Regions from separate parts of the Vibrio sp. Vb1554 genome, predicted to be linked through region 4. Evidence: predicted binding sites of a transcription regulator. Region 4 holds the regulator's gene; each other region holds the start of a gene.
What was found. Region 4 encodes PurR, which represses purine synthesis genes. Its sites were predicted from a motif close to TNANGNAAACGTTTNCNTNA; they were not measured.
Positions count from the first base shown of each region.

Region 1: the regulator PurR is predicted to act here: its motif matches at 1,062-1,081, upstream of glpX (class II fructose-bisphosphatase).
Region 2: the regulator PurR is predicted to act here: its motif matches at 583-602, upstream of purL (phosphoribosylformylglycinamidine synthase).
Region 3: the regulator PurR is predicted to act here: its motif matches at 741-760, upstream of R8N28_RS07495 (uracil-xanthine permease family protein).

Region 1 is NZ_JAWPOJ010000046.1:7,133-9,341, forward strand. Features, by position in the region: gene rraA (ribonuclease E activity regulator RraA) at 1-412, shown strand, start outside; gene zapB (cell division protein ZapB) at 548-790, opposite strand; gene glpX (class II fructose-bisphosphatase) at 1,139-2,146, shown strand.
Region 2 is NZ_JAWPOJ010000020.1:76,609-78,817, reverse strand. Features, by position in the region: gene mltF (membrane-bound lytic murein transglycosylase MltF) at 1-444, opposite strand, end outside; gene purL (phosphoribosylformylglycinamidine synthase) at 744-2,209, shown strand, end outside.
Region 3 is NZ_JAWPOJ010000006.1:128,899-131,107, reverse strand. Features, by position in the region: gene recG (ATP-dependent DNA helicase RecG) at 1-700, shown strand, start outside; gene R8N28_RS07495 (uracil-xanthine permease family protein) at 928-2,209, shown strand, end outside.
Region 4 is NZ_JAWPOJ010000012.1:16,634-18,842, forward strand. Features, by position in the region: gene R8N28_RS12010 (TfoX/Sxy family DNA transformation protein) at 1-459, opposite strand, end outside; cyclic di-GMP riboswitch class I at 576-665, opposite strand; gene purR (HTH-type transcriptional repressor PurR) at 953-1,957, opposite strand.

The sequences.
Region 1 (2,209 bases), on a different contig from region 4:
TGCCGGGCAAATCACCACCATCAAGTGTTTTGAAGATAATTCGTTGATCCGTGAGACATTAGAGCAAGATGGACTTGGTCGCGTTTTGTTAATTGACGGTGGCGGTTCCCTACGTAAAGCCCTTATCGATGCAGAAATCGCAACCATTGCGGAAGAAAACGAGTGGGAAGGCATTGTCGTTTACGGCTGTGTTCGTGAAGTAGATGAACTTGAAGATATGAACTTAGGCATTCAAGCCCTCGCCTCTATTCCTGTTGGAGCGACCAGCCAGGGTATTGGCGAATTGGATATACCAGTCAACTTTGGCGGCGTTAGCTTCCTTCCAGAAGATTACATTTACGCTGATAGCACCGGAATTATCCTGTCGCCAGAACCATTGAATATTGATTTAGAGTTGGATGAAGAAGCATAACGAGTCTTAGGCGCCTAAGTTATAGGGTCTTCTCTTGGCTCTTAGCGCCTAGCCTTGTCTTAACATTTTCTACTTCCCTAAAACACAAACACCCGCTTAACGCGGGTGTTTTTAATTTGGAATGAAGAAGCCGAATTATTCCACTTCGTCCATTTTGCCAAGTAGTGCACGAATGCGCTCTTGCCATTGTGCGTGCTCTTGCTGTGCTTGTTGTGCTTTTTGCTCTAGCTCTTCACGTTGAGAGCGAAGCTCGTTCGCTTCTTCCGCAAGTTTAGCTTTATCTTCTTTCAGCTCTTCGACTTCCATCTGAAGAAGAGTGATTGTGTCAACTGCAGTTTGAATTTTAGATTCTAGTTGTTCTAGTACTTCAAAAGACATCTTGGCCTACCTATGTTATTCCGTTGGGACGATGTGCGAGATTGATGCACACCTAACCTATATAAGGTTCATTCTACTCAGCGTCGCGATGAGAAACACTCACTATATTCGATATTTTGCATCATTCGGTCAAAAAATCAGCGCAATCTCACTAAACGCTGACTTTTCTTGTCGCCGAAGCATTTTTGAGCAAGGATTTTGCGTCTCGCTACGCTGAAAATCGCCCTAAGTATTGATCAAATTCAAGTTAGATAAAGTAAAAGCCTCGCAAAAAGGCAAACGTTTACTCGACCTTGTGATAGAATCGCCGCGCAAATTCTTCTTCCCTCTTGCTTACTTGGAGACATCATGAAACGCGATTTAGCAATGGCATTTTCCCGTGTGACTGAAGGTGCAGCTCTGGCTGGTTACAAATGGCTTGGCCGTGGCGATAAAAACGCAGCCGATGGCGCAGCTGTTGAAGTTATGCGCACGCTACTGAACAAAACAGATATCAGTGGTGAAATTGTCATTGGTGAGGGTGAAATCGATGATGCGCCAATGCTGTACATTGGTGAGCAAGTGGGTATTGGTGGTGATGAAGTAGATATTGCAGTCGACCCGATTGAAGGAACGCGTATGACGGCAATGGGACAATCGAACGCACTAGCCGTACTTGCCGCAGGTGAGAAAGGCAGCTTTCTTAAAGCGCCAGATATGTACATGGAAAAACTGGTTGTTGGCCCTGGTGCAAAAGGCGTAATTGACTTAGAAAAGCCGTTAAAAGAAAACCTAGAGAACGTAGCAAAGGCCCTGAACAAGCCACTTGATACCCTAGTCGTTATTACCCTTGCGAAACCTCGCCACGATAACGTTATTGCAGAAATGCAAGCAATGGGCGTGCGTGTCTTTGCGGTGCCTGATGGTGACGTGGCTGCCTCTATTCTGACTTGTATGCCAGACAGTGAAGTGGACATGATGTACTGTATTGGCGGCGCGCCAGAAGGGGTTGTATCAGCAGCGGTAATTCGAGCGCTAGACGGTGACATGCACGGTCGTCTGCTTCCTCGTCACGAAGTAAAAGGCGATACTGAAGAAAACCGCATTTACGGCGCAGATGAACTAAAACGCTGCGATGAAATGGGCGTAAAAGCGAATGTTGTCCTCAAAATGGAAGACATGGCTCGTAGCGACAATGTGGTATTTTCAGCTACAGGCATCACTAAAGGTGACTTGCTGGAAGGCATCTCTCGTCAAGGCAATATGGCGACCACAGAAACGCTGCTCGTGCGCGGTCGATGCCGTACTATTCGTCGCATTAAGTCGACTCACTACCTAGATCGTAAAGATCCAGAAGTACGCGATATTATTCTTTAAGCATTTCTCGAGGCTCTCGCTCAGTCTGAGCTTGAGCCTTTCTTTCCGCACAGCCGGACAGTA
Region 2 (2,209 bases), on a different contig from region 4:
TTCAATGAGTTGTTCGATATCTCGTGGTCGAAGTTGCCCTTTTTTATATACCACTTGTTGGCTTACATAATAATAGGCCGGGCCTGGTCTAAATCGTTTGACTGCTTGTGACGTTTGATTTAAACCCGTAGCGATGATATCGATATCTCCTTTCTTAAGAGCAGGAAAAAGCTCAGCCTGGCGAAAGGCTGGTTTAATCTCGAGTTTGACGCCGAGCTGCTCCGCAAACTGACGCGCCAATTCGTAATCCAACCCTGCGGGACCATCGGGACCTATGTAGTAGGAAAGCTGGTTGTTTAGCGTGCCAACACGAAGCACACCACGTTCTTGAATTTTTTCAAATTCACTTTTGGGCTCCGACTCAATCTGGCAAGCAGGGAGCAAAAGAACAGAAACTAAAATTAGAGCACTGCGCTTGAGCCGGTTGAAGTGACTTATTTGCATTAATAGGTACATCTTGGAAAATTTCTATTTGCCTTTATATCAAAGCGAGCTCATGTGGCAAAGTGAATCACACACTTATAACGTGACATTGTGTGTTTTATCGACATTTTAGTTGTAATTCAAATTTGACAAAAAAAATGACGCAAACGGTTGCTTTTGGTGTTACATCACAAAAACAATTACTATATAATGCGCTCGCAATGACGAGGTGGAATCGGCATAGGTTCGATAGGGCTTATTTTAAGTGTCTGAATTTATTCCAATATCACCTTAATCAATTGCATAAGAGACCTAAGCACATGAGAATTTTGCGTGGCTCCCCAGCTCTTTCTGAGTTTCGTGTTAATAAACTACTGGAACTTTGTCGTGAACAAGATCTGCCTGTAACTGGTATTTATGCCGAGTTTATGCACTTTGCCGATCTAAAGTCAGACCTTGATGACCAAGAGTTAGAAAAACTTGAAAAGTTACTAACTTACGGCCCAACCATCGAAGAGCATGAGCCTGAAGGTCTTCTACTTCTTGTCACGCCTCGTCCTGGCACTATCTCGCCTTGGTCTTCTAAATCTACCGATATCGCTGTTAACTGTGGTCTGGATAAAGTGAAACGTCTAGAGCGTGGTACGGCTTATTATGTCGAATCTTCAGTTGTTCTATCAGAAGCTCAAGCTGACGCTGTTAAAGCGTTAATTCACGACCGCATGATGGAAACAGTATTCACAGCATTTGAAGCCGCATCAGCATTATTTACTGTTGCAGAGCCTAAGCCTGTCGCACATGTTGATATCTTAGCTGGCGGTCGTCTTGCGCTTGAAGAGGCAAACGTTTCCCTTGGCTTGGCACTCGCAGAAGATGAAATTGATTACTTGGTAGAGAACTTTACTAAGCTTGGGCGTAACCCAAACGACATTGAATTGATGATGTTTGCTCAGGCGAACTCAGAGCATTGTCGCCACAAAATTTTTAACGCAGATTGGACTATCGACGGGGTAGATCAACCTAAGTCTTTGTTCAAAATGATCAAAAACACTTTTGAAACGACACCTGACTATGTGCTGTCTGCATACAAAGACAACGCAGCCGTTATGACAGGTTCTAAAGCGGGGCGTTTCTTCCCTGACCCTAAATCTCGTCAATACACGTACCACCATGAAGATACGCACATCTTGATGAAGGTAGAAACGCACAACCACCCAACGGCAATCTCTCCATGGCCGGGCGCATCGACTGGCTCAGGCGGTGAAATCCGTGACGAAGGCGCGACGGGTATCGGCGGTAAGCCAAAAGCGGGTCTGGTTGGTTTTACAACCTCTAACTTACGTATTCCTGGTTTTGAACAGCCATGGGAAACCGACTTCGGCAAGCCGGGTCGTATTGTGAATGCGTTAGACATCATGCTTGAAGGCCCTCTTGGCGGCGCGGCATTCAACAACGAATTTGGTCGTCCAAATCTATTGGGTTACTTCCGTACTTACGAAGAAAAAGTCACTTCTCATGCGGGTGAAGAAATTCGTGGTTACCACAAACCAATCATGATTGCTGGTGGTATGGGTAACATCCGCGATGAACACGTACAGAAGAAAGAGATCCCTGTAGGTGCGAGCCTAATCGTACTTGGTGGTCCGGCAATGAACATCGGTCTTGGTGGTGGTGCGGCATCTTCCATGGCATCTGGTCAGTCAGCAGAAGATCTGGACTTTGCTTCAGTACAGCGTGAAAACCCAGAGATGGAACGTCGCTGTCAGGAAGTGATCGACCGTTGTTG
Region 3 (2,209 bases), on a different contig from region 4:
CGCGATTCCAGATACCAAACGCAATGATATCGTCGAACGTGTCCGAAATGCCTGCTTAAACGAAGGCAAGCAGGCATATTGGGTGTGTACCCTGATTGATGAGTCGGAAGTATTAGAAGCGCAAGCCGCGGCAGATACCGCAGAAGAGCTTCAACGTAAGCTACCGGACGTAAAAATTGGTCTAGTACACGGACGAATGAAGCCGGCAGAGAAACAAGCGGTGATGCAAGATTTCAAAGACAATAAACTGCATTTGCTGGTCGCAACGACAGTGATTGAAGTTGGTGTGGATGTGCCAAACTCTAGCTTGATGATCATAGAAAACCCTGAACGTCTTGGTTTGGCACAATTACACCAGTTAAGAGGTCGCGTGGGCCGAGGTTCCGTTGCTAGCCATTGTGTGCTGCTGTACCACTCTCCGCTGTCAAAAACCGCGCAAAAACGTCTCGGAGTACTACGTGAAAGTAACGATGGCTTCGTCATTGCGCAGAAAGACCTAGAAATTCGCGGCCCTGGAGAACTATTGGGTACAAAGCAGACAGGTCTTGCTGATTTCAAAATCGCAGACTTAGTTCGAGATCAACGCCTGATTCCCGAAGTTCAGCGTATTGCGCGTCATATTCATGACAATTACCCGACTAACGCAACAGCGATTATCGATCGCTGGTTGGGTGAGCGGGATATTTACTCCAAAGCGTAATGATTGAAAGCGAGCCAAATGGCTCGTTTTTTAATACGCCAAAAGCAAACGTTTGCTTTTTGAGAAAATCTCTCTATAATCGCGCACAAATTTTTAAGTGTGTTAGATCACACTCCACCAACCTGAGTTGACTCTGATTAACAGCAATCACAGGTAACGACGTCAACTCCACCCTGCTCTCCCATTCAGCGAGAACTAGGGAAATATTGCGACTAGCGAGACAAACAATGACAACTTCAAACCGATCTTCGGAACTGGTCTATCAACTCAACGATCGACCACCTTTGCCTCAAACCATTTTTGCCGCACTTCAGCACTTATTGGCGATGTTCGTCGCGGTTATCACTCCGTCACTGATCATCTGTCAGTCTTTGGGTGTACCAGCAGACCAAACGAATACCATCATCAGCATGTCTTTGTTTGCGTCAGGCGTGTCTTCGTTTATTCAAATTCGCACCGTTGGCCCAATTGGCTCTGGTTTGCTCTCTGTTCAAGGCACCAGCTTTAACTTTTTAGGTCCTATTATTGGTGCAGGCCTATCGCTGAAAGCCGGTGGAGCAGACATCAGTACCATGATGGCTGCCATTTTTGGTACGATTTTAGTCGCATCATTTGCAGAAATTTTTCTATCTCGCGTGTTGGAGCATGCCCGCCGAATCATCACTCCGCTTGTTTCAGGCATCGTCGTCACTCTTATCGGTCTCACACTGATTCAAGTCGGCTTAGTATCAATGGGCGGTGGCTACGCAGCATTAAATGAAGGAACCTTCGGCAGCTTAGACAAACTTGCTCTGGCTGGGACGGTACTTGGATTAATTGTGATTTTAAACCGCTCGAAAAACCCATACATCCGTGTGGCTTCAATCGTGATTGCGATGCTAGTGGGCTACATCATGGCGTATTTTATGGGGATGGTAGATACTTCTCAGCTAGGCGCAACCGAGATCGTAGCACTGCCCGTACCAATGCAATATGGCTTATCGTTTGACTGGTCTCTGTTCATTCCGCTGGTACTGATTTTCTTTATTACCGCACTAGAAGCCATCGGTGATATTACCGCAACATCTGAAGTGTCTGGTGAGCCAGTAAAAGGCCCAGTGTACATGAAACGCATTAAGGGCGGTGTGTTAGCAGACGGCTTAAACTCTGCAATCGCAGCCGTTTTCAACAGCTTCCCGAACTCAACGTTTAGCCAGAATAACGGCATCATCATGCTAACAGGAGTCGCGAGCCGCTACGTGGGTTACTTTATTTCTGGCATGTTAGTGATTCTTGGCTTGTTTCCTGGCGTCGCTAGCTTTGTTCAGCTGATTCCTGAGCCAGTACTTGGCGGCGCAACGATTGTCATGTTTGGTACGATTGCTGCCGCTGGTGTGCGTATTATCTCTCGTGTTGAGCTCGATCGCCGCGCAATTCTGATCATGGCCTTATCCTTCTCAATGGGACTTGGTATCGCACAAAAACCAGAGATCCTGCAATTTATGCCAGAATTTATTAAGAGTATTTTCT
Region 4 (2,209 bases):
TTTATAGGCGTTAAGCGCACCTTCCTCTTCAAGCTTCTCTACGGATTCGATGCCGGCTTTTTTTAGCATGCGCTCGGTAGCCAGTCGTAAGTTAGGCAAATCTTTCAAACGGTTAGGCTTTGTACTTGCTTGCTGTTCTTTCTCAAGCTTTGCCTTTTTCAATGATTGATTCGCTACTTCGATTAAGCGTTCGCTTGATTCCCATAAATCGCTGGAAATAGCGTAGTACTTTGTAACGACTGGGAAGCCACGTTTTTTATAAACGTAAGGCTTTAGCCCTTGTTTCTCGAAGTCAGATGAAGTTTTTTGGTCTGCTCTGATATGAAGCTGATTGTTTACCACTAGTGCAAACATTGTTTCATCAGCGAATAGTCCGAAGCCACCAAACATTGAGCGCGACTTGATATTACCAAGTGCCTCAAATAGCTTCATAGAGTCTTTGAGTATCGGTTTATCCATGTTTTGTTATCTCGGTGTAATTAATATTACGCCACCAAAAGTCAGGTCCGAGAGAGTAGCAAACATGCGTAAAAACAATGTCATTACAGAGTAAAGTCATTGCTTACACACTTGCCATCGGTAACCCCGCTACCTTCCATATCGTAATATGGTTCAGGCCGGAGGCTTTGCGTCCCACTCTTTCGAATGGTTTGCCCTGTGCGTGACACAATGAGCATACTTCTTATATTGAATTAACATCACGGTTTAGCGTTAAAAGTGTGATTTCGGTTCAATAAAAATGATAGATTGAATGCTCTATTTTGCATATGGAAAGGTGTAAATTGGCCTTTGAAAAGTAGTTCTTAATATATATTACATTTATATAAAACAGGGAGTTAACGTTAGTCAATTGTTATTAGAGCAGTGTGAAGTATTAGAGAATGCTTAATTTTCCCAAAAAAATAAGCACCCCTATAGAGCGCTTATTTAACACGGTTAAATACAGTGAAATTTAGTTCATTTTTTTCACAGTATTTCGAATTACAAGCTCAGGTTGCATTTCGAAAATTCGTTTTTCGTGTTCTTTATCTTTGATACGCTCAAGTAGAATTTCGAATGCATTTTTACCAACACGACGCTTAGGTTGGTGGATAGTCGTTAGCGGTGGAGAGAAGTATTCCGCAAGCTCGATGTTGTCGTAGCCGATCACTGAAATATCTTCAGGAATTTTGATCCCGTTTTGTTGCAAGCGGCTCATTAGGCCTAGAGCCATTGTGTCGTTAAAACAGAATACCGCCGTCGGGCGCTTGTCCATTGCGGTAATTTTATCTGCAACTAATACGGCCGTATCACATTCAAAGTTACCTTCAAGGATCCAGTCTTCATTTACAGCTAGGTTCGCTTCGCTCATTGCGCGACGGAAACCTGCAATGCGCTCTTGGCAAGCAAGCTTTTCAAAATGACCGCTTAGACAAGCGATATCCGTATGACCATTGTCAATCAGATGTTTGGTTGCAATGTAGCCACCTTCTTCTGAGTTATCCATGATCTTGTCTGCTTGTGAGCTCTCTGGGCCCCAATCCATGACCACTTTAGGAATGTCCGCATGACGGTCAAGCATCTCTTTTAGTTCTTCGGTTAAGTCAGAACACATCACAAGGATGCCATCAACGCGCTTTTCAGCCAGCATACGAATGTAATCGCGTTGTTTTTCGTAAATCCCGCCTGTGTTACATAAAATCAGAGTATAGCCTTGGCGGTAACAGTAGCTCTCAACGCCATCAATCACTTCTGAGAAAAATAGGTTAGTTGATTGAGTTACTAACATGCCAATCGTACGAGTTGAGTTGCATTTTAGGCTGCGTGCAACGGCACTTGGCGCGTAATTCAGCTCGTCAACGGCTTTCATTACTTTTTCTTGCGTTGCTTCTGCAACGAAACGCGTTTTATTGATAACGTGCGAAACTGTCGTAGTGGAAACGCCGGCTAAGCGAGCAACGTCTTTTATCGTGGCCATAAATGGTGTCCTGTATCGAGCTACTGAAATATGTCGTATTGGATGTACCTGATGCTCTAATGGTTTCACACCTAGCAATCTAAAATTGGCGCTAAGTGTCTCGGCAGCGGTTGATCCAAGTGCGACAAAAGGGTGCGTAGCAGCATCGGTCGATGAATTTTATCTTTTTTCTATCTGATGAGAAATTGCCATCAACCTGTTAAGAAAACACAAAAACCGCTATATTTCAGCGGTTTACATATAAATCATATT